DNA from 4 places in the Marinobacterium sp. NO-S09 genome. Region 3 is predicted to be linked to each of the others. Evidence: predicted binding sites of a transcription regulator. Region 3 holds the regulator's gene; each other region holds the start of a gene.
The links. The regulator sigma-54, encoded in region 3, starts transcription at its own class of promoters, with help from an activator protein. The targets are predictions, from matches to a motif close to TGGCACNNNNNTTGCTNT.

Region 1 (6,127 bases), 1.8 Mb from region 3:
TCTCACGCTTGTCGCCCTCTTCCAGCATATCGAGGATCATCGACTGGGGGCTGGACAGCCCCGAGCCACCGGCAATGAAGATCGCGCCCTGTTCGTCGGACTTGCGTACGAAGAACTGACCGTAGGGACCGGACACATCAAGGGTGTCGCCCACCTGAAGGCTCTCGTGCAACCAGGTGGTACCTGCGCCGTTGGCCACCAACCGCACATGCAGCTCCAGCGCACGGCTATCGGACGGTTTGTTGGCGATGGAGAAGGCACGCGTGCCCTCGACACCGGGAATGCGCAGGTTGACGTACTGCCCGGCCTGGAACTCCATGTCATCATCCAGCGCAAAGGTTATGCCCTTGATGGTCGGCGACAGATCGACGATATCGGTCACGGTCCCGACAAAGTCGCGCACCGGATAACCGGCAAAGTCCGGGTCCACATCGATATCGGCTTCGATCACCAGATCGGATTCCGGCATGGCACAGCACGCCAGTACCTTGCCTTCGTCACGTTCCATATCCATCAGCGCAAAGGGCGAGGCATTGCCCAGGTCCACATCACCTTCGACCACCTGGCATTTGCAGGTGGCACAGGTGCCATGGCCACAGGCAAACGGCAGCCAGACGCCCTGACGCAGGGCCGCATCCAGAATGGTTTGCCCTTCTTCCACCTCAATCACATCACCGGTGGGTTCTACGGTCACTTCGTAACTCATAACGGCTCTCCTCAACTCACCTCAGACGCCGGCGTCCTGGTACCCCTTCAGGTTCGGGGTCTGGAAACGCAACAGGGATTTATGGCCGACGCCCTGGTCTTTCAGGGCGACATCCAGCTGCGGCGTGAACGGCTCTCCGTCCAGCAGCCAGGTGGCCTGATCCCAATCGATACGGTCCCATTCCGGGTGCAGTGAGAACCCTTCCGGCATTACCTCTTCCAGCAGGGTACGAAAGGGCGTTTCCGGCGGCAGCGGGTAGGCAAAGGCGGCACAGAACATCAGATGATGATCCCAGCCCACATAGACGATCTGGTTGCCGTGGAAATTCTCGACACGGTCTTTAATGTCGCCGGTGTAGTCCGGCGTAATGGCTTGTACTGGCATTATTTTTATCCTCAGATCCGGGGCCAACCAGCCGTCAGCCCCTCTCTTGAATTGTTCAGAGTGTCAGGTGAAAACCGCGAGGTTTAAGCAACCCCTTTCCACTTCTTCCAACGCTCTTCGTCCGGCGAACCCTTGATGTCCATGTTGTCCACGCCAACATTCATCTGGTAGTAGTCGCGCAGGATGTCTTCGACACCCGGACCACCACAGTTGCCCTGGAAGATCTGATGCACCGGCAGCCAGGACTGGACGAACTTCTCCGGCTCATCGTCGAAGATGTCCTTACAGCCATCGGAGCAGAAGTGATAGCGGTCGCCCTTGTAGATGGAATCGCGGTAGCTGATCTGGGTCGGGTCATCCATTTCGGTGAACAGCATCGGGATCTGGCAGGTGGTACACAGCTGCGGCAGCGCCTTGGTGTAGAAACGCTCGCCCTTGGCTTCCATCTCCTTGGCCAGTTCCCAGCGCGGACGGTAGTACTTGTCGAAGGTGTCCGGGTACTTCTCGCTCAGCCAGTCCAGTTCTTCATCGGTCGGAATCCAGGTGTGGAAGCCGGCGGCATGGCCGTGGGTGTAGAAAGTCCACCAGGCCTGATGCGACACGTGCTCTTTTTCCTTCTCGATGATGTCGGCGTATTTCGGCATGCGGATGCCGTAACGCGCCAGGTCCTTGAACAGGGCACCGCCAGCCTCCTCGAAGTAGACTTCCCAGGCCTCCTTCCAGCTCATCACCTTGTTGGGCAACATGTAGTCCATCATCATCGAGACGATGGTGAGCAGACGGGTGCCGCGCCAGAACCACTTGTCGATCCATTTCTGCACGATCGGCACGTTATCTTCATGCTGCTCGAGCAGGAACTTGATCACTTCCAGACCCAGGGTCATGTGACGCGCTTCATCGGACTGGGCGGAAAAGCCGAAGGTCACGGTCGCCATGTCACCGTTGTAGGCCGCGCCGGACATGAACGGCACGAACAGCAGGTTGGTCAACACGTATTCGAAGCTGAAGCCGATCGCCACCATGAACTCGAACGGACCCGCCGCACGGGCATCGTTGAAGAAGGACTTGGGCACAGACAGGTACCAGACACGGTCGTGCATGTGCGACCAGTCCTGCAGACCATCGAAGAACTTGTTGTAGTGGCTCATGGCGTGAACCTGCGTCTGCACGTGACGCAGCTCGTCAATCGACTGCATCTGGCAAGCGACACGAGCACCAACTCCGCCAAACTGACGACCTGTGTGGGCAAAGCCCTGGAACGCCTGATATTCAAGCGGCGACACGCCAGTGAGGAAGATCTTCAGTGCATTGACGTAGCGCGGATCGGAGATATTCAACTGGCCATTGTTCTGGGCGAAAGCATCGAAAATCGCATAGAGCTTGCGCTCTTTCTCGGCCTGATATTTCCAATAGGCGTCCATGGTCAGACGGAAAGGATCTTCCCACTTGGACCAGTCGGTGATCTTGATCCCTTCGAACTCTTCGAACGGGAATGCCTTGTTGCGATCCTGATAGGAGAACTCCCAGTCCAGGTCACGGGTCAACAAGCGGTATTTGTCTTTGATGTTGAGTTTCTTGGCTGCCATCGGGTTCACCTTATTGTTATTCGTTCCAGGTCAGCGTCAGCTGATCGTCGTCTTCGTCCACGTTGCCACCGAGGGTGATCAGGTTGATGTGCAGCTCCTGCACATCCCAGTCGCGGCCCATTTTTTCTTCAACGGTTTCGCGTTTTACGGCGAGGAAATTTTCCGCTTCGATACGGATCATCGCGGGCATGTGGATAACGGTCGCTTCGCTGTTGTCTTCTTCGATCGCTTCAACGATATAGCGGGACTCGTCGTTATCCTGCAGGGCGATATACACTTTGGACATGAGGCTGATTCCTTGTTGTTGGCTGCGCTGATTACTTGATACCGGCCTTGGCGACACGCTTGTCCAGCGAGGCCAGTGCTTCGCCAAGGGCATCAGCCCCCAACATCGCGTCGGCCAGAGGTGCCAATGCTTCGGCGGCCTTGCCACGCCACTTCTCGATCCACTGCGCCAGCAGCGCCTTGTTCTCTTCGGATTCAGCCACGGCGGTTTTCAGCACCGCATCAATCCAGCGCGTCGCATCCTTGTTCCACAGCTGCATGAACTCGGTCAGCATGCCGATATCCTGAGCGCCGGCATCACAGAGCTTCTGATCGAACTGGCGGTACACCAGGTCGGTGATCAGTGCATCCATCACCAGGTTCTGCGCCAACATCACCTCGAACCAGTCTTCGGTGACCAGAGTTTCTTCGCACAGGGCACGCAGCCCTTGCCAGATGTCCGCGTCCAGCCACTGCTGCTTGGCCTCGGCCAGGGCATCGCCGCTGTTGCCATCCAGAATCAGACCGACACGGGACAGGTACTGCGCCATACCCAGTCGATCCATGCCGTTGAACAGCAGCGCCTGGGTAATCGCGGTACCGAAGCCGTAGGCTGCGCCGTACATGTTGTTCAGGTTGGCGGTGTGTTCCAGATGGCGCAGCGGTACCAGGAAGCGAATCACCTCAGCACGAGCTTCATCGCTGAGGAAGCGTGCCAGATCGCGCTTTTCGAAGAAGGCGTAATTGCTCTCGGCCACTTCCTGCATCTTGGCGCGCTGCTGCACGTAGGCACCGTAGTAGAACTGGCGCGGATCCTTGAACGCGTACCAGTCGCTCATCACGATGGCGGTCCGGCGCGGGTCGTTCAGCTCCAGCTCGGGCTGCCACAGCGGGCGGTAGTGGAAGTTGGTCTCGGACTGGAGGTCATAGGTCGCCTCCTGATAGCGGGTCGCCGGCTTGTCACCGAAACGACGCTCCACGTTGGCGTAGGTATTGCGGACCGGTTCCATCGTGGCGGTTTTGATTTCAATACTCATCGATCTATTCCCAGGCTGCGATTGTTGTTATTCGGAAGCGCGGCTGTGGTTGTGCGACATCAGCGTCTCTTCGCCGTAACGCCACTTTTCCATCTCGGCATCAACGGCTTGGGTCTGCGCGTCGGTCATGGGCACCACATCGTTACTGGCGCAGAAAGCCTCGAAGGCTCCTTGAGGCATCACCAGCTCGACAAACAGGGAGGGGTCACCAATGGCAAAATCGAATTCGACAAAGCGGGCATCCGGTTCACTGCGGACACGGATGTATTTGGTCAAACGATCAAAACTCTGCCGTTTGGGCAGGTCATCGTTGCTGTTGTGCAGTTTGAGTTTTGTCATTGTTATCCTCTGCTCATCAACGCATGTTCACCCTGCACTGGAGCAACGGGCGTGCCAAAGCGGAATTAAAACGACAGAAATGCACAGAAAATTAAACATAACCCATTGATTTATAATTATTAAAAATAATTATTTTGCATCTGATACCCCGCGTTCAGGGAGTAAACCCGACATAGGGAGGTTCTGCCGAAGCTGATCAAATGGTGAAAAATCTGCGGGATTTGTTGATCAAATGATGAGAATGTTGATTTTTTAATCAGCACCAGATCATTAGACTTTAGTCTCATATATTAGACTTTCACTTCCAAACTGAAGCCAAATGCTCCAACAATAAAAAAGACACACTGTGCAAAAAACGATCAAAAATTGATCGACATAACAACTCACAAAAACGGCCGGTATAAAAACAACTATGGCTAACACGCAGACACTCGAGTTTCCGGGCAGCAGCGACCTGTTGTCTCAGATACGCTTTGAGAGCGACCAGGGGAAGGTCTGGCTCAATGAACAACGCATGCTGCTAATCCACTCCAGCGTCATGGGACTGCTGCGCAAGGAGCTGATAGAGACCCTCGGTATCGAGCGCGCCAAGGGTTTTCTGATGCGCTTTGGTTACCATTCGGGATGGAAGGATGCCGAGCTGGTGGACAAGATTCGACCGGACATGTCGAAGGAGGATGCCTTCTTCGTCGGGCCTCAGCTGCACTGCATCAAAGGGATGGTCAACGTAAAACCCGTTTCTCTGGATTTGGACGTTAATAGCGGCAAATTCGATGCAGAATTCAACTGGTTCGACTCATACGAGGCCGATGTGCACATGCAGGATTTTGGCCCTGCCGACGAGCCTATCTGCTGGACGCTGATCGGCTATGCCAGCGGCTATACCACCTACTTTATGGGTCGTAATATCATCTTCAAGGAGACCGAATGTGCCGGTATGGGCCATGACCATTGCCACATTCATGGGCGCCCTGCCGATGAGTGGGAAGACCAGGCCGAGCTGGAACGTTACCTGTTGCCCGACCCCATCGCGGATGAACTCTTTGGCCTGCAGAGCGAACTCAGTGAGCTGCGTGACAACTTCCGCAGCAGCGACCAGAGTGACGACCTGCTGTTCAATTCCGTAGGGCAGTCCGGCGCCTTCAAGAACGTCTGCCAGATGATTCGCCGTGCCTCCACCAGTCCCGTCACCGTTTTGCTGCAAGGCGAAACCGGTGTCGGTAAAGAGGTGGTTGCCAAGGGGCTGCACCAAAGCTCAGATCGCGCCGACAAGCCCTTTGTGGCGGTCAACTGTGCCTGTATCCCGCCCGACCTTATCGAAGCTGAGCTTTTCGGTGTGGAAAAAGGCGCCTTTACCGGCGCCACCCAGTCCCGCGAGGGCAAGTTTGAACGCGCCCACGGTGGCACGATTTTCCTGGATGAGGTGGTCGAACTGTCCCCTCGGGCTCAGGCCAGCCTGCTGCGCGTACTGCAGGAGAGTGAAATGGAACGCGTCGGTGACACCCGAACCCGTCGCATCGATGTGCGCGTGGTGGCTGCGGCCAACGAGGATCTGGAACAGGCCGTCAGCGACGGCAAGTTCCGCGCTGATCTCTTCTTCCGCCTGAATGTCTATCCGGTGCATATCCCGCCCTTGCGCGAGCGAACCGAAGACATTCCCCTGCTGGTCAATCACTTCCTGAAGAAGTACCACACGCTCTATAACAAGCAAACCTTGAGCGTGTCCGACAAGGCGATGCAGGCGCTGATGCACTACAAGTGGCCCGGAAATATCCGCGAACTGGAGAACATGATCGAGCGGGGCGTCATCC
Region 2 (6,127 bases), 1.4 Mb from region 3:
AACTATGACTCTGAGATTGATACAACCGCTGGCTTGGGCCAAAACCACATCTGCAGCTGGTATGCCAACAGGCCGGCCACTAGCCCCCAAAAAGCACTGCCAATGCCCATCAGGCTGACACCTGAGGCTGTAATCAGGAAGGTAATCAACGCGGCTTCACGTCCTGTCTCCTCAGACAGGCTTGCTGAAAGGCTGTTGCCAATGGTTCCCAGCAAGGCCAATCCTGCGATTGCCATGATCAGCTCAGACGGAAAAGCGGCAAACAAGGCTGCGACCGTGGCGCCAAACAACCCTGTCAAAAGGTAAAAGAAACCGGCCCAGACAGATGCCCAGTAGCGTTTATCGGGATCAGCACCGGCTTCTTTCCCCATACAAATAGCGGCGGTTATGGCGGCCAGGTTAAACGCAAAACCACCGAATGGAGCCAAAATCATGCCGGTCAGGCCCGTCCCGGCAATGAGAGGAGACGCGGGCATCTGGTAGCCGTTAGCACGCATGACAGCAATGCCAGGAACATTTTGTGATGCCATGGTGACGATAAACAAGGGGATGCCGACCCCGATCAAGGCCGGCAGAGAGAACTCGGGACTTATCCAAACGGGAGATGACAGCTGCCAGCTAACCGACCCCAGTTGCAAATCACCCTGCGCATACGCCACCGCACAGCCCACAGCTAACACCGCCGGAATCACATAGCGGGGGATCAGGTGTCGGGCCAGTAGATAGCTCAACAACATCAGGCCTACCAGTAATAGCTCGGTTTCCAGTACATCAAAGAGCTTTAACCCGAACTGCAGCAACACACCTGCCAACATGGCTGATGCAAGAGGTTTGGGCACCAGCCGCATGACGGTGTCGAACAGTCCGGTCACGCCACAGATCAGTAATAACCCGGAGCAAAAGATAAAAATTCCGATAGATTCAGCCAGTGAGTATCCCGACAAGCCCGTTACCAGAAGTGCTGCCCCCGGAGTCGACCAGGCGGTTAATACCGGCGCGCGATAGTAGAGTGAAAGCCCGATGCTGGTCACGGCCATCCCGATACCCAGCGCCCATAGCCAGGAATTAATCTCGGCAGGCCCGGCTCCCGCCGCTTCGGCGGCCTGAAAGATAATGACTGCTGAGCTTGTATACCCTACAAGCACGGCAACGAAACCTGCTGAAATATGTGAAAGGCTCAGTAATGCCTTCATGAAACACGCTCCCGCCTGCGTAAACTAATCCCGCATTGGATATGCTCAACCCCAGGCGCTTGACCCGGCCAAATCCCATTCGTACGCTATAGCGCACAAAACGAAGGGTACACCTGTGCGTTATAACGCACAATCCCGCGACTAACTATTCAGTGGTAACCATCAATGCAGCCGATCGACCAGTTCCTGTCTCATCGCCTTAAAGCCCTGCGCAAGGAAAAGGGCTGGAGCCTGGACAAAACTTCGAAGGAAACGGGGGTCAGCAAGGCCATGCTCGGACAGATCGAGCGCAGTGAATCAAGCCCCACACTGGCTACGCTTTGGAAAATCGCCAGTGGATTCAACACCTCGCTTTCAACCTTTATCGAAAACAATCAGGAGGCCTCTGCCAGTAATGACATTCGAGAAGCCGACCGGCTGCGCCACAAACCGTCCACCGATGAAATGCTGGTCGCGCCTCTGTTTCCGTATGATCAGCAATACGGATTCGAACTCTTTGAACTGACCTTGCTGCCCGGATACGAGCGCTTATCCGAGCCCCATGTGTCAGGTGTGACTGAGCATGTCATCGTCATCTCAGGCGAGATGGAGCTGCTTCTTGAAGGGCAGTGGCAACTGATGAAGCAGGGGGATGCCATTCGATTTGCCGCTGACAAGTACCATGGCTACCGTAACCTGTCAGATAAACCGGCTGTATTTCATAACCTGATTTATTATGCAGAATCTTAAAATGCCGAGTTTGGTTGTTTAAGAAACTCATTTTCTTCCTCGGTCGACTGGCGTCCCAGAATTATATTCCTGTGAGGGTAACGGCCAAACCGGTCAATGATCACTTTGTGCTTATGTTCGAAATCCAGATTTTTTTTGATACCTAAGGCTTCATAAAGCTTCACGGCCTCTACATGGATCAATTTTGACTCGCTGTGCATAAACGGCATATATAAGAAAGAGCATTGAATATCAGACAATTCCTTTTCCAATTCTTTTGATATCGCAAATTGCGCTAAAGCCAGCGCAATAGGGTCAGAAGCAAATGCCTCAGGTGTGTCACGGTAGATATTGCGTGAAAACTGATCAAGAATGATAACCTCGGCGAGGCTTCCAAAAGCGGTATCTCGCCACGTAAACAGCTCGCCTGCCTTGGCTTGACTATGAAGAGAGCCAAAACGCTTCTGAATCATGGAATCAAGCCCTTCATCTTTCTGCCACCACTGTTTTGGCTCAAGTTCATTAAACCAAAAGTCCAGGACTTCATTATGTCTTTGGGCTGTCATTTCCGACCTCAAGTGATAAAGATTACGATGCAACAATAACCAGCAAGTAAACCTTTGTGTGTAAATAACAAGTAAAAGGCGTTTTACACAACTTCATGATCTACTGATATTGGACCAGATTTCCGAGTGTTGCCAACAGATGCCGGTGTTTGAAACTGTTGCCATAGTGTCTCCAGCACAGAGGTAGAACATATCAGGCTGGGTGGTCACAAAAAAGCCCTGCAACCACTGCAGGGCTTTGCCAAGCTCAAAGGTAGATTTTCACTTACACTGCAGCGCTATCGAGTTCTTCTAATGGTCCGAAGAACTCAAAACGAATATGTTCAGCCGGCACATTGAGAGCTTTCAGGTCGCGGTAGCAGTTCTGCATAAAGGCTTTAGGGCCCAGGAAGTATACGTCTGGTGCTTTCTCCAGCGGCAGCAGGGCTTCCAGGCGCGAGCGGTCGATAAACCCTGTGGCAACGTCCTGATCATCTGCCAGCGGTTCGCTGTAGCAGTAGCTGGTATGCAGATTTGTGTATTCCTTGTTGAGTTGGTCGACGACACCTTTGAAAGCATGGGTGGCGCTATTAAGGGCACCATGGACAAAGTGAACCTCGCGGCCGCTATCCAGTGCGGGGCGCAGCATGCTGATGGTCGGGGTCAGGCCGACGCCGCCGGACAGCAGTACCAGCGGGCGGTTGGTGTCTTGCAGCACAAAGTCACCACAGGGTGGGGTGAGCTTTACGGTGTCACCGGGGTTCAGGTGGTCGTGCAGGTAATTGGATACCAGGCCTTGAGGTTCGCGTTTTACGCTTATGCGGTAATAGGGCTTGTCGGGGCTGTCAGACAGGGAGTAGTTACGACGCGTTGTTGCGCCGTTAATGTCCAGAATGATGGTGGTGAACTGGCCGGGTTTAAAATCGGCTACCGGCTCACCATCAGTGGGTACAAAGTAGAATGATGTGATCACGTCACTTTCGCGTTCTTTACCCATCAGGCGGAATTCACGTTCGCCTCGCCACCCGCCAGATTTGGCTTCATTCTCCTGATAAACACTTTCTTCCGCGGCGATGAGGATATCCGCCAGTTGCTGGTAGGCCTCGCCCCAGGCGTTAAGGACTTCATCCGTTGCAACGTCGCCGAAAACTTCCTTGATGGCCGCCAGCAGGCATTCACCAACGATCGGGTAATGCTCCGGCAGGATGTTCAAGGACGCGTGTTTTTGCACGATCAGTGATACTGCATCACCCAGTAGTTCCAGCCTGTCCAGGTTGCTGGCATAGGCGACAACGGCATTGGCCAGTGCCTGGCGTTGAGTGCCCTGAACCTGGTGGGCCTGGTTGAAATAGGCCTTCACTTCCGGGTAGCGGCTGAACATCAATGGATAGAACACTTCAGTGATGGCGCGTGCATTCTCTTTAACAGCGGGCAGGGTGGCATCGATGATGGCGCGGGTTTCGCTGGACAGCATAGCTTTCTCCTTATGTGACGGCCCTAACAGGCTGTTAAGGGCCGACGATGTTTGCTGCCATCTATGCGGGAACTGTGCCAATCTCTATAACATTGATACTATATACATCTTAAAGGCTTTTCATGTCATTTTGACTGGTAGGCCATATTGTTAAATTGACACTGGCATTGTCTAAATGACTACTTCAGGTATTTCAGAATCGATGATATCGGTCGTTTCTGACTTGTCGCGGCATATTCCACCCCGCCAGCGCTATCAGCAGTTGCTGGAAAGGATACAGCACCACTTTCCCTGTGATGCGGTTGCGCTTCTGCGCTTGCGGGATTCTGTGCTTTACCCGCTGGCAACATCCGGTATGTCAGATGACACCCAGGGCAGAACCTTTCGTGTAGACGACCATCCGCGGCTGTCCAGAATCCTGCTCAGCCGAGACCCGGTTCGCTTTCCGTCTGACTCGGCACTACCGGACCCTTATGACGGTCTGATCAACGGGCCTGAAACCGCGTTGCATGTGCACGACTGCATGGGCGTTGCGCTATTTATCGATGAACAGCCGTGGGGTCTGCTAACACTGGATGCGCTAAATCCGAAGGCATTTGATCAACTGGACTTGGAGTCGCTGCGAGTGTTTGTCCGTTTGGCGGAAGCATCCATTCGGGTAGCTGAGCTGATCCAGTCACTGGAACATCAGGTCAAGAAGGAGCATGAGGTTGCCAGGGTACTGTCACAGGACAGCGGGTACAGCGAGATAATGGGGGAAAGCAGTGCTATTCAGGACTTGGTTAAAGAGCTCGATCTGGTTGCCGCTTCAGACCTCTCTGTCCTCGTTAGCGGTGAAACCGGGGTCGGGAAGGAGCTGGTTGCCCGACATCTTCACGCGGGCTCCGCTCGGGCTGACGCGCCATTGGTGTATGTGAACTGTGCAGCATTGCCGGAAAACCTGATTGAAAGTGAGCTGTTTGGACATACCAGGGGGGCTTTTTCGGGAGCGACGGGCGCGCGCAAGGGCAAGTTTGAGCTGGCTGACGGGGGCACACTGTTTCTGGATGAGATAGGTGAGCTGCCATTGGCCATGCAACCCAAGCTGCTACGCGCCTTGCAAACCGGAGAAGTTCAGCGGCTGGGCAGTGATCATTACCACTGTGCGGATGTACGCGTGATTGCGGCGACAAACCGTAACCTGAAAGAGGAAATACTGGCCGGGCGTTTTCGTGCGGATCTGTATCACCGACTCAGCGTTTATCCCGTTACTGTCCCGCCTCTGCGAGAAAGGGGACGGGATGTACTTCTGCTAGCCGGTCATTTCCTGGAGTTGAATCGCCGTAAATTGGGGCTTGGTTCACTAAGGTTATCCAAACACGCGTGTAGAGCACTGACCGGGTATGACTGGCCGGGCAATGTGCGTGAGTTGGAGCACTTGATCAGCAGGGCAGTTTTGCGATTGTCTGCCACCCGCAAGCCGTCCGGAAGGGTGCTGACACTGGATGCGGCACTACTGGAATTGCCGGTTGATCCGACGCATCTTAGTGCATCAGAAGGCGCGCCTTTCCAAACTCATGAGCACCCACAATTTACTGAAACCTTAAGTTTACGCGAAGCAACGGACCGTTTTCAGGCCGATATGATTGTTCAGTCCTTGCGGATGCACGCATTCAATAGAACAGCTACCGCCCGAGCACTGGGGGTTGATCCGGGTAACTTTAACCGTCTTTTAAAGCGGTTGGAGATAAATGTAGAGGAGTTGAAACTGAATGCCTGAGCGTAAAGAATCAATGATCACCCAATTGCTGAGCATTGGTGAGAATACCATCAGCCATGTTGAAAAGCTGATTTCCGGGTTGGGCGCAATGCTGAGCCTGCTCAGTGTGTACTATGTTTCACACCTGTACTTGGGCGAACAAAGTGGTGCGTTAATGGTGGCCTCCATGGGGGCAACCGCGGTGTTGTTGTTCGCGGTTCCTCATGGTGCCTTGTCCCAGCCCTGGGCTGTGTTGGCAGGGCATCTGATTTCGGGAACGATAGGGGTCGCCTGTCAGCAACTATTGCCAGATAACCCCTTAACGCCGGCTCTGGCGGTTGGGTTGGCAGTGGCAGCCATGCACTATTGCCGGTGTATTCATCCACCAGGCGGTGCCACGGCATTAACGGCCGTCATTGGAGGCGATGCCGTTCATGCATTGGGGTTTGCCTACCTGCTGACACCTGTC
Region 3 (6,127 bases):
TTGCAGATGTTCTTCGGCGCCTTCTTCCGGGACCAGCAGCAGGCACACCAGATCAACCGGGCGATTATCGATGGCATCGAAATCGATCGGGCTGGTCAGTGTCATCAGCAGTCCAACGGCCTTGTGTACGCCGGCCATACGACAGTGAGGAATGGCGACGCCTTCACCGATACCGGTGCTGCCCAGGCGTTCACGATTGATAAGGCCGCTGAAGATATCTTCAGCGGCCGGGCCATCCAACTGCTCTGCAATGGTTTGGCTGGCGAGTTCGAGAACCCGCTTTTTGCTGACTACATCGACGTGGCAGAGTGTGCGCGATGGGGTCAGCAGTTCTGATAGTTGCATGTGGTTACGTGCTGCTACCGGTTATTTGTGGGATTTCATCTTTTCTTTGTGCTTGATGATCTGACGATCGAGCTTGTCGACCATGCCGTCGATGGCGGCATACATGTCGTCGTGTTCGTTCGCAGCAAAGACTTCACCGCCGGCGAGGTGGATGTTGGCCTCGGATTTCTGGCGCTGTTTCTCTACGCTAAGGGTGACCTGTGCATTGGTGATGTTGTCGAAGTGACGTTCCAGACGATCAAACTTGTTACGTACATAGTCATTCAGGGCATCAGTCAGTTCGACATGGTGGCCAGTGATGTTGATCTGCATAGGTTTTTCTCCTTCTCATAGGGGTGCAGCAGATGCACCGCCTTCACTCTCATTAAACCAGACGCTTGCGCTCATTAGAAGGCGGAATGTGCATTGCCTCCCGATATTTTGCAACGGTACGGCGGGCAACGTTAATGCCCTGTTCCTTGAGTAGCTGTGCGATTTTGTTGTCACTCAGCGGTTTGGCTGTATTTTCATCATTGATCAGCTTCTTGATCAATGCGCGGATGGCGGTAGACGAGGCGGCTCCGCCATCGGAAGTACCCACATGGCTGGAGAAAAAGTACTTTAGCTCGAAGATGCCACGCGGTGTGTGCATGTATTTCTGGGTGGTAACGCGCGAGATGGTGGATTCGTGCATGTCGACCGCTTCGGCGATGTCATGCAGAACCATCGGTTTCATGCCCTCGTCACCTTCTTCAAAGAAGTCGATCTGGCGCGCCACGATCTCCGTGGTGACCTTGAGCAGTGTTTCGTTGCGGCTGGCCAGGCTCTTGAGGAACCAGCGTGCTTCCTGCAGGTGGTTCTTCAGGTAGGTGTTGTCGGCGCTGTTATCGGCGCGGCGCACCAGGTCGGCATACTGGCTGTTGATCTTGAGCTTGGGTGAGGCCTCATTGTTGAGGCTCACGGTCCACTGGCCCTGCTGTTTGCGCACCAGTACATCCGGGATGACATACTGCGCGGCTTCAGGGCTGATGATGCCGCCGGGCTTGGGGTTCAGGCTCTGGATCAGGCTGATGACCTGTTGCAGTTCCGGCTCCTTCAGGCGCATGCGGCGCATCAATGTGCGGTAGTCGTGGCTGCCCAGCAGATTAAGATGGTCGCGCACCAGGCGGATCGCATAGGGGCGCAATGGAGTATCTTCGGGCAGTTGCAGCAGCTGCAGACGCAAGCATTCATTGAGGTCGCGGGCACAGACACCGGTCGGATCAAACTGCTGCAGGCGGTGCAGCACGGCTTCCACTTCATCCAGCTCCGCATCCGCAAAGTCCTCGGGCTGGTGATTCTGGAAATGCTCCAGCAGATCCTCGGTACTGGTGGTGAGGTAGCCATCGGCATCCACCGAGTCAATGATGGCCAGCGCGATCTGGTAATCGGTCTCACTCATGGGGGTGAGGTTGAGCTGCCACAACAGGTGATCCTGCAGGCTGTCTTCCATGGTGTCATTGTCGCCCGGCGACCAGTCGTCATCACGGGGCTGGGACGGTGTGCTCTGGTGCTGGAAGGTGTCATCCCAGCTGCTGTCCGTGGTCAGCTCGGCCGGAATCTGATCATTCCAGTGATCTTCGGGCTGGTCATCACTCCAGTTGTCGTCACTGTCAGCGTTGTCGCTGGTGCTGGCGGTTTCCCGGCTGGACGTGTTGTCCGCTGAGTCGCTGTCCTGACGGTCGCTGTCCGCCTCGGCGGCCTGATGAGTCTCATGCTCCTCTTCGGCTTCCAGCAGGGGGTTGCTGTCCAGCGCCTCCTGAATCTCCTGTTGGAGGTCCAGCGAGGAAAGCTGCAGCAGGCGGATTGCCTGTTGCAACTGAGGGGTCATGGTCAGCTGTTGGCCGATCTTGAGTTGTAAGGATTGTTTCATAAACGACTGCCAATTGAACTGCTAGGAAGACTCCCGGGGGAAAGCCGCTAAAGCGAGAACTGCTCGCCCAGATAGGCACGACGGACTTGTTGATCCGCCAGGATCACCTCCGGGGTACCCTGTGCCAATATGCCTCCTTCACTGACGATATAGGCTTGTTCACAGATATCAAGCGTCTCACGCACGTTGTGGTCTGTGATCAATACACCGATACCGCGTGATTGCAGGTGGCGAATGGTCTGCTTGATGTCACTGACCGATATGGGGTCAACGCCGGCAAAGGGCTCATCCAGCAGAATAAAATCAGGTTCTGTTGCCAGGGCGCGGGCGATCTCTACCCGTCGACGTTCGCCGCCGGAAAGCGACATGCCCAGGCTGTCTTTCAGATGGGTGATATGAAACTCTTCCAGCAGCTCTTCCAGCAGGGCCTTGCGGCGGCTGGCATCGAGCTCGGGTCGGGTTTCCAGTATCGCCATCAGATTATCGCGCACGCTGAGTTTGCGAAACACCGAAGCTTCCTGAGGCAGGTAGCCAATACCGCGTCGCGCACGCTCGTGCATGGGCATGCGGGTGACATCATCCTCGGTGATCATGATCTGGCCCCGGTCAGCCGGGATCAGGCCCACAATCATGTAAAAACAGGTGGTTTTGCCGGCGCCGTTGGGGCCCAGCAGGCCGACTATCTGGCCGCTGTCCACGTGCAGGGAAACGTCACGTACGACTTCGCGACCCTTATAGCTTTTGGCAAGATTGCGGGCTTCCAGACGTTTGGTGGGTGCTGTCATTAATTTGAATCCGTCCGCGGCTGGATGACCATGCGTACACGTTCGCCATTGGCGTCATCACTGCCGAAGGCATTTACCACGGCTTTTTCCATGTTGTAGACGATACGCTCACCGGAAAATGAATCCTGACCCTGATCGACGCGGGCAGATTCGGTGATGGTCACTTCCTGGCGATTAACCTGGTAGTCCATACGCAGGCCGTAGGCGCGAGTAGGGGCGGCATCGGCCTCGGGCTGCTGATGAAATTCGGCCGGTGAGCCGGTCGAGATAATGCGCGAAACACCGTTGCCCTGGCGGTGCAACTCTACGCGCGCGCCCTTGATCAGCATACTGCCCTGCCGAATTTCCACGTTACCGGTGTATACGGTGATACCGGTGCGCTCGTTGATGCTGGCGCGATCAGCGCTGATGTTGATCGGCTGATTATGGTCATCCGGCAGTGCCTGAGCTGCCGCCGGCAGCCAAAGCAGTAGAGCTGCGCAGAGTCCGCGTAGTTTATTGTGCATGGTAAACACCCTTAACATCCGATAGCAGTTCTATCCGCTGTTCCTCAAAATACACATCCATGCCGAGTGCCTCGGTGGTGTCATCTCCGCGTTCTACCCTGACAATCTGTGCCGTATGGGCACGTTCTTCTGCCGGGTATAGGGTCAACTGTTCTGTGCTGAGTTTGACTGTGGCTTCGGACTGGGAATTATCATGAAGCAGTACACCGCCTGCAAGCTCTACCTGCTCATGCGAATCCGGTACCTCGCCTTTATCCGCTCTGAGTCGATAGGGAGTAGTCTCATCCTGCCCCGGTACATTGACCTCGGGGTTGTGTAATCGGGTCAAGCTGAGTTCGGGCAGGTGTTGCATCAGCTCGGTATTGATCTGATGCGCTTCGGAGCCATCTTCCTGCCAGCGCGTAATGCGTGCCTGTTCAATAAAGAAATCGACGTTCTCCTCGGCGCCACCGGAGGGCGCCGGGGTGTTCACGGTCGGACCGCTCCAGCCCAGCCAAAGCAGAGGTGGTGTCAGCAGGGTGGCCACAACGGCCAGACGCCACCGCTGATTCAGCATCCGCGGTACTCCTGATACAAGGCTTCCAGTTTGCCCTGGGCCGCGAGGATCAGCTCACAGAATTCACGGGCAGCGCCTTTGCCCCCCGAAGCCTGGCTGCACCAGTCGGCTTCCTTGCGCACCAGCGGGTGACCATTGGGGACGCAGGCACCAAATGCGGAATGCAGGATGGCCGACAGGTCGGGCAGGTCATCACCGATATAGGCCGTGTCGCTTGCCTGGTGGCCGCTCTGGTCCCAGAGTTCACGCAGAGCGGTGAGCTTGTCCTCTCGGCCCTGGCGCAGGTAGGTGATACCCAGTGCTTCGGCGCGCTGTTCCACCTGGGGCGAGCGGCGGCCAGTTATAATGGCCGTTTCAATGCCGCTACGCTGCAGCATCTTGATGCCCAGCCCGTCCAGGGTGTGAAAGCTTTTCACTTCGCGACCGTCGGCAAGAAAATTCAGGCGACCATCCGTCAGGATGCCATCCACATCGAACACAGCCAGGCGGATATCTTTCAGGGCCTTGCGCTGTTCCGGGGTCAGGGATTCCAGTTGCATCAAATCACCCCCGCCTTGAGCATATCGTGCATGTTGAGTGCGCCGATGGGACGGTCCTGTTCATCGACCACCAGTAGTGCATTGATTTTGCGTTCCTGCATCAGGCTGAGGGCTTCGGCCGCCAGAATGCCGGGCTGCACACGGGTGCCGCCTTCGGTCATGACTTCGGTGATCGGGGTGTTGGTCAGATCGAGTCCCTGGTCCAGAGTGCGGCGCAGGTCACCATCGGTGAAGATGCCGAGCAAAACGCCTTCGGCATCCGTGACAGCTGTCATGCCCAGATGTTTCTGGGTCATCTCCAGCAAGGCTTCACGAATACGGGTATCGGTGGCGACGGCCGGTACTTCACTGCCGGTGTGCATGATGTCTTCCACTTTCAACAGCAAGCGGCGCCCCAGGCTGCCGCCGGGGTGCGAAAAGGCGAAGTCTTCGCTGCTGAAGCCGCGTGCTTCCAGCAGGGCAATGGCCAGGGCGTCGCCCAGGACCAGCTGCGCGGTAGTGCTGGATGTGGGCGCCAGACCCAGCGGGCAGGCTTCACGGTCTACCGGAATATGCAGGCCTACGTCAGCGCTGCGGGCCAGTGTGGAGTTGGGGTTGGCGGTAATACTGATCAGCGGTGCCCCCATGCGCTTTATCAGCGGCAGGATGGTGACAACTTCTGAGGTTTCGCCGGAGTTGGACAGGGCCAGCACGACATCGTCGCCGGTAAACATGCCCAGGTCACCATGGCTGGCTTCACCGGGGTGAACGAAAAAGGCCGGTGTGCCCGTGCTTGCCAGGGTGGCGGCAATCTTGTTGCCGATGTGGCCGGATTTGCCCATGCCGGTAACAATGATGCGGCCAGGGCAGCTGAACATGAGTTCGCAGGCGCGGGTGAAGGCGCCGTCCAGGTGGTTCAGCAGTTCTTGCACAGCCTCAATTTCAAGCCGGATGGTCTGGCGGCCCGAGGCCAGGTAGTCGGTTGCGGTCATGCCGATAGGTCCGTCTCGTTTCAACGTCGGATTAAACGAGTAGTTTAACCCATCCTTGTCCGGAGCACGAACGCTCAGACAGGTGTCATTAATTCAAGTTTGGCCGTGACAATGGTATATTGCCGAGTCATTTTTGCCCCGGTGTATCCGGGCGTTTTGCTTAATGCCAATGGGAACAGGAATTTCCTGATCAATGAAGCCTGACAACGATTGCATCATCGATATTCGTGATCTCACCTTTTACCGGGGTGAGCGTGCGATTTTCGAGCACGTGGATATCCGTGTCCCCCGCGGCAAGGTGACTGCGATTATGGGACCGTCGGGAACCGGCAAGACGACCTTGCTCAAGCTGATCGGCGGTCAGCTGCACCCCAACGAAGGTGAAATCCTGCTGGATGGGGTCAATATCCCGACACTGGGGCGGCGTGAACTTTTCGAAGCCCGTGAGCGCATGGGCATGCTGTTTCAGAGCGGCGCCCTGTTTACCGACATGAACGTGTTCGACAACGTAGCCTTCCCGCTGCAGGTTCACAC
Region 4 (6,127 bases), 180 kb from region 3:
ACAACATCCTGCTGACGTTGAAAATAGTCACCTCTGAGGTTGCTGATCTCGCGTTCTCGCAGTGCCAGCTTGCCAGCAGACAGGCGGCTGCCTTTGACGATCGGACTTGTGGCGACCACAATCGTTTTATAGTGCTTGACCGTACCGGTTACAAACAGGCTCCAGCGCGGCTGGCCACAGCTGACTTTTGCAGTGATGCGCTGACCGCTATGAAAGGGCAGCTTGACCTGCAAAGGATTTTGGCAGGGTGACAGGCGAAGCTGAGAAGGGATGGGATTGAGGTGAATCTGCAGTCGGCTATCTGGTACTTTGGTGAGAAAGTGTTGTTTAATGGCTTCAGACACCTGAACGTTGATCTGTTCTGAGATAGTATTAGCAGAGGCTGATTCGGCGAATAGCCACGATAAGACTATGGCCAATGCAGCGGTAACTGGTGTTAAATTGAAAGTACTCACGCGGGTGTCCTGGCTGAGCGAAGCCGGGCTAAACTTTTTATCAACGACCTCGGGGTTGGTTAGATCATGTCAGGGATCCTGGATACTGTAAACCTGCGCACGCAGATGGTGGGCCAAAACCGCCTGGAGCTGTTGCTCTTTGGCCTGGAAACCAGTCAAAGATACGGCATTAACGTATTCAAGGTGCGTGAAGTGCTGCAATGCCCCGATTTGACGGAAGTGCCGCGACAAACCTCCTCCATCAAGGGGATGGCCCATATCCGTGGCGAGACCATCCCTGTACTGGACCTGTCGGAGGCCATCGGCCGAGCGCCTATCCCCAAGGAAGACCAGGCCAAGTGCTTTCTCATCGTGGCCGAATACAACCGTCGTACCCTCGCGTTCATGGTGCGTAAGGTCGACCGTATCCTGAACACCCAGTGGGATCAGATCATGGCGCCGCCGAAGGAGATCGGTAACGAAAACTACCTGACCGCCGTGTTTGAATATGAGAAGAAGCTGGTTGAAATTCTGGACGTAGAGCAGATCCTGGCCGATCTTTATCCAATGTCCACTGATGTGAGTGACGAAGTGGCGACTCATGATGTACGTGAGCGCGCCCGCGAGCATCACGTACTCATTGTCGATGACTCGGCTGTTGCGCGGAACCAGATGCAACGGAGTCTTGAAGACTTGGGTGTGAAAGTGTCAGTGGCCAATAATGGTCGCCAGGCGCTGGAGATGCTGCATGAACTGCTGGACCGTCAGGTCGATGTGGAAAAGCTGTTCTTGATGGTGATTTCCGACATCGAAATGCCTGAGATGGATGGCTACACCTTGACGTCCATGATTCGGGACGACTCGCGTATGGCCAAATTGCACGTCGTGTTGCATACATCACTCAGTGGCGGCTTCAACGTCTCCATGGTGAAAAAGGTCGGTGCCGATGGCTTCCTGGCCAAGTTCAACCCCAACGATCTGGCAGGTGTGGTCGTAAACCGTATCCGTCAGGTTGAATCCGCACAGTAAGTACACAAAGGGACCCGGCCTGTGAGCACTGGCTTCAGCATTACGCCGACAGAGTTCAAGGAATTCAGCGCTTTTCTGGAGAAAAGCTGCGGTATTCTGTTGGCGGAACACAAGCAATACCTGGTGCAGAGCCGCTTGAGCAAGATTATGCAGCAGCAGGGCTGCGGCGGTCTCAGCGACTTGGTGATGCGCCTGAACCGGCCCGGCGGCAACACGCTCAAGGAACAGGTCATCGATGCGATGACCACCAACGAGACGCTGTGGTTCCGCGATATTCACCCCTATGAAATCCTGCGTAACAAGCTGCTGCCAGAGCTGAAGACTGAGAACCGTTTTCAGAAGCTGCGGATCTGGTCTGCAGCCTGTTCGACGGGGCAAGAGCCCTATTCGATCAGTATGGTGATTGACGAGTTCAAGCAGAGTAACCCGGGCTCGTTTTCGTCTGGCGAAGAAATTCTGGCGACTGATATCTCCTCGACCGTGCTTGAGCAGGCGCGCCGAGGCGAGTACGAAATGCTGGCGCTGGGGCGTGGCCTGTCGCAGGACCGTCTGCATAAATTCTTCCAGTCTTCACCTCAGGGCAGCTGGACGGTGAAACCGAACATCAAAAGCCGCGTACGCTTCCAGAGCCTTAACCTGCTTGGTCAGTACAGTACTCTGGGGCAGTTTGACTTGATCTTTTGCCGCAACGTCCTGATTTACTTCTCTTCCGATGTGAAGCTGGAAATCCTGCGCAAGATGCACAAGCAGTTGCGCCCTGGTGGTTATCTTTTGCTTGGCGCTTCCGAGTCCCTGTCTGGACTGAACGACCTCTACAAAATGATCCACTGCCGCCCGGGTATTATTTACCAGGCGATCTGACCTCATTCAGAGCGGCATGTGCCGCTCTTGCCGCCTTGCCGGCCCGACCTTGCCGCTTTTTACCTCCATTTGCCGTCATTAACTCCTACGGTCTCGCCATAGCCCAGTAATCACGTGATTCTCCTCTATTGGCATGCTGCTTGCTTTGTTTAATAGCAAAACGGGTAGCGGCAATCTTCTGGAGGCATGTGAATGGCGATCAACTTCGATTCAGCACTGGGTGTACATGATGATGCGCTGGCATTGCGTGGTCGCCGTGCAGAAGTGCTGGCCAACAACATTGCCAATGCGGATACACCTAACTTTAAGGCACGTGATATCGATTTTGCCGCCGTACTGGCTGGTGAGACCGATAGCTATGAGTTGTCCTTGGAGCAGACCTCAACCGGGCACCAGGATGCTTTCCTGTCGCCGGATACCGCAGCGGACTTGATGTTCCGTACAGCGGTTCAGCCATCGGTGGATGGCAATACGGTCGAGTTGCAGGAAGAGATGGCGCGTTACACCGATAACGCCATCCGCTACCAGGCTTCTTTCCAGTTCCTGAACAGCAAGTTCAAGGGACTGACATCTGCGATCAAGGGTGAATAATCATGTCACTGAGTAACGTATTCGACATCGCCGGCTCCGCCATGACTGCCCAGACGGTGCGCCTGAACACCACGGCCAGCAACATGGCCAATGCCGAAAGTGTCAGCTCCAGCGAAGAAGAGACCTACCGTGCCCGCAAGCCGGTGTTCTCGCTCAAGGAAATTACCCAGGAGCAGATGCCGGAAGACTATCAGTCACTGGTGCCGGGGCAGGGTGTTCAGATTGACGAAATCGTGGAAAGTGAAGCGCCGCTGCGCATGGCGTACGAACCCAACCACCCAATGGCGGACGAGCGCGGCTACGTGTACTACCCCAATGTGAATGTGGTTGAAGAGATGGCGGACATGATATCGGCGTCCCGCTCTTTCCAGATTAACGCCGATATTATGAATACGGCCAAACAGATGCTGCAGCGTACGCTGACGCTGGGCCAGTAAGGCAGTAAGAGGATTGCGCCATGAGTAATGTAAACGGCGTCGGCAATAACAATATTTACGACCAGATCAACCAGACAAACCAGAGCCAATCAAAGGCCTTGGACAGTCAGTCTGAAGACAGTCAGATGTTCATGAAGCTGCTGATTGCACAGCTTCAGAACCAGGACCCGACCAGCCCTGCTGATCCGGCTGATTTCATGCAGCAGATTTCAACCCTCAGCAACGTGGAAAGTATCCAGAACCTGGCCAGCACTATGGAAAACATGAGTAGCACCATGCTCAGTAGTCAGGCTGCGTTACAGGCCTCTTCCATGGTGGGGCAGCGAGCCTATGTAAATACCAATATTGCCCAGTTACCGCAGCAGGGCGGTACAGTCGATGGCCTGGTTTCCACCGATATCAGCGCCAGTGATATCCGGATTTCCATTATGGATGGCAGTAACAACTTGGTTGATCAGGTCAGTATGGGGGCCATGCCCGCTGGGGATCACAACTTTGTATGGCAGGCTCACGAGGATGTCCCAGCAGGTAACTACAAAATCATTGCTGAGGCGGCCACAGGTGCTGATGGAAGTTACGAAGAAGTTGGCACCTATATGGGATTTAACATTAACAGCGTCACTCTAGGACAGAACGGTATTGGTATGAAAGTGAATACTAATATCGGCTCAATTGAAATGAGTGAAGTGAAACAGCTCGGTTAAGCGAGGATAGAATAATGGCAGGTTTCAGTACAGCAGTTACAGGCCTGAAAGCATCTACTACCATGTTGGATGTGGCCGGTAATAACATCGCCAACTCTAGTACTGTTGGCTTTAAATCATCCCGCACTGAGTTTGGTGATATTTACTCAACGGCGGTTGTAGGTGCTGGTTCATCCAATACACCAGGATCTGGTGTAACGGTGACAGATATCGCTCAGGACTTTAGTGCCGGTACGATTGAGTTTACTAACAACAATCTGGATCTGGCGATCAATGGGTCAGGTTTTTTTCAGCTGAATGATGGTCAAGGTGGTGTGACCTACACTCGAGCAGGTGCTTTTGAGCTAGATAAAGAAGGTAACATCGTTTCTAAAACTGGAAAGTTCCTGCAAGGGTATGGTCTGGATGCGGATGGTAACCGCTTACCGATCGAAAATATGAAGGTTACTGAGAAGGAGAGCCCTCCTAAAGCAACTGAGAACATTGATCTGTCATTTAATATTGACTCGCGTGAAGATGCTACACAGCTACTACAAACTTACGATAAAGATGAACCTGCATCTTTTACGTATACAACAACTGTCCGTACGTTTGATAGCTTGGGTAATGAACATACGGTAAAGCTCAATATGCGGGAGCAATCACCTGAGCGCAACACTTTTGCCTATGACACGGGTACTACTATATCTGGAGTAGATGTAACAGCGGGGCCTTTTGGTGGGGCTCTGGATCCAAACGCTTTGCCTCAATGGGCAATAGATTTGCAAGCAGCAGATCCGCGTGTCGATATATATAGTATAAATTATGATGGTGCGGCGACGCCCTCACTAACTTTTGAAACTTATGCTTGGGCCACAGACCAAGGGGATTTGGTTGTGACTGATGGTACAGATGTTGTGCCAAATAACCTAACTGGTTCGGCTCATTACAGGGATGCAAATGAAGTTTGGGCCTATGAGCTTGCGAATGTAACAAGCCCTGCTTCAGGTGTTGTTACGATTGGCGGTGTTGATATTGGTATTGAGAACGCGGTTGATGCCTCTTCGATTGGGCGAAGAATTGCCGAGTTTGAGCCTCAAATATTAGACTCTAATCCAAATATTCAATCAGTACAGTTTGACAGTAGCAGCAACCCTCCTTCGATAAAGGTTACCTTCAAAGCAGATGAAGGTGATGTTAATAACGGTGATTTGGACTTGGTTCAAGTCAATGACTTGAATAACTTTGATTTTGGAGATGCTACCGCAGCTGCCGGTGCTCAAAATGTTGGCCCGGCTGTTGTGCAGCAAGGTGATAACTCATATCAAGGTTACTATCGAGCTTACGCATATTTGAATGGCGAAGAGCTCCTTGACCTCGGTAAGGCTACGGACCCTGGTGAACCAAGTGGAACGGAGCCTGGCTCTATTTTGTTGAGCTTTAATCCGACAAATGGTCTTCTGAGAGGTGTGAATGTAACAGAGGACGGGGACTTTTTCTCGTCGGGCTCAGCAGTGCCGAGCATTACCATTTCGGGGGCTGATCCGGCAAATCCAGGCACTGAGATTGAGCTTGATCTGACTGGTACAACTCAGTTTGCATCTGCCTCAATAGTTAAGGCCTCGCAGCAGGACGGCTATACAAAAGGTGATTTGATTGGTGTTACTTTTGCCGGATCAGGGGAAATGATCGCCTCGTATAGTAATGGTGAAAACCAGTCGCTGGGTGTAGTGGCGTTGGCAACCTTTGAAAACCAGGATGGTCTTCAGCCCAGTGGTGATACCGAATGGATTGCAACACTTGAGTCGGGTGATGCGATTGTTAACCCTCCTGGTACGGGACTTAACGGTACGCTACGTTCAGCTGCACTGGAGGCCTCCAATGTGGATTTGTCTGAAGAACTGGTGAAACTGATTGAAGGTCAGCGTAACTATCAGGCTAACTCCAAGACACTGGAAACCATGAATACCGTGACCCAGGCGATTCTGCAGATCTAGTAATCCGCCAGAATTGAATTCTAAACCGGGCTTTGGCCCGGTTTTTTCGTTTATGGCATGTACTTTGCTTTATATCTGCTAAAGCCACCAAAACG

Region 1: a site for sigma-54 is predicted at 4,356-4,373, ahead of O3C79_RS07030 (phenol hydroxylase subunit). Genes of this name have one in related genera too.
Region 2: a site for sigma-54 is predicted at 3,983-4,000, ahead of hmpA (NO-inducible flavohemoprotein). Genes of this name have one in related genera too.
Region 4: a site for sigma-54 is predicted at 2,454-2,471, ahead of flgB (flagellar basal body rod protein FlgB). Genes of this name have one in related genera too.

The regions. Positions count from the first base shown of each region.
Region 1 covers NZ_CP168954.1:1,486,094-1,492,220, reverse strand. The annotation lists gene O3C79_RS07055 (NADH:ubiquinone reductase (Na(+)-transporting) subunit F) at 1-706, opposite strand, end outside; gene O3C79_RS07050 (phenol hydroxylase subunit P4) at 728-1,090, opposite strand; gene O3C79_RS07045 (aromatic/alkene/methane monooxygenase hydroxylase/oxygenase subunit alpha) at 1,174-2,676, opposite strand; gene O3C79_RS07040 (MmoB/DmpM family protein) at 2,693-2,962, opposite strand; gene O3C79_RS07035 (aromatic/alkene monooxygenase hydroxylase subunit beta) at 2,994-3,977, opposite strand; gene O3C79_RS07030 (phenol hydroxylase subunit) at 4,005-4,316, opposite strand; gene O3C79_RS07025 (sigma 54-interacting transcriptional regulator) at 4,729-6,127, shown strand, end outside.
Region 2 covers NZ_CP168954.1:2,389,471-2,395,597, forward strand. The annotation lists gene O3C79_RS11025 (LysR family transcriptional regulator) at 1-1, shown strand, start outside; gene O3C79_RS11030 (benzoate/H(+) symporter BenE family transporter) at 3-1,193, opposite strand; gene O3C79_RS11035 (helix-turn-helix domain-containing protein) at 1,359-1,922, shown strand; gene O3C79_RS11040 (DUF924 family protein) at 1,919-2,467, opposite strand; gene hmpA (NO-inducible flavohemoprotein) at 2,733-3,920, opposite strand; gene norR (nitric oxide reductase transcriptional regulator NorR) at 4,123-5,679, shown strand; gene O3C79_RS11055 (HPP family protein) at 5,672-6,127, shown strand, end outside.
Region 3 covers NZ_CP168954.1:3,807,128-3,813,254, reverse strand. The annotation lists gene O3C79_RS17590 (PTS sugar transporter subunit IIA) at 1-345, opposite strand, end outside; gene hpf (ribosome hibernation-promoting factor, HPF/YfiA family) at 367-657, opposite strand; gene O3C79_RS17580 (RNA polymerase factor sigma-54) at 710-2,236, opposite strand; gene lptB (LPS export ABC transporter ATP-binding protein) at 2,284-3,021, opposite strand; gene lptA (lipopolysaccharide transport periplasmic protein LptA) at 3,021-3,527, opposite strand; gene lptC (LPS export ABC transporter periplasmic protein LptC) at 3,517-4,083, opposite strand; gene O3C79_RS17560 (KdsC family phosphatase) at 4,077-4,622, opposite strand; gene O3C79_RS17555 (KpsF/GutQ family sugar-phosphate isomerase) at 4,622-5,593, opposite strand; gene O3C79_RS17550 (ATP-binding cassette domain-containing protein) at 5,787-6,127, shown strand, end outside.
Region 4 covers NZ_CP168954.1:3,988,987-3,995,113, reverse strand. The annotation lists gene flgA (flagellar basal body P-ring formation chaperone FlgA) at 1-344, opposite strand, end outside; gene O3C79_RS18425 (chemotaxis protein CheV) at 522-1,463, shown strand; gene O3C79_RS18420 (CheR family methyltransferase) at 1,485-2,324, shown strand; gene flgB (flagellar basal body rod protein FlgB) at 2,517-2,915, shown strand; gene flgC (flagellar basal body rod protein FlgC) at 2,918-3,352, shown strand; gene O3C79_RS18405 (flagellar hook assembly protein FlgD) at 3,373-4,056, shown strand; gene O3C79_RS18400 (flagellar hook protein FlgE) at 4,071-6,032, shown strand.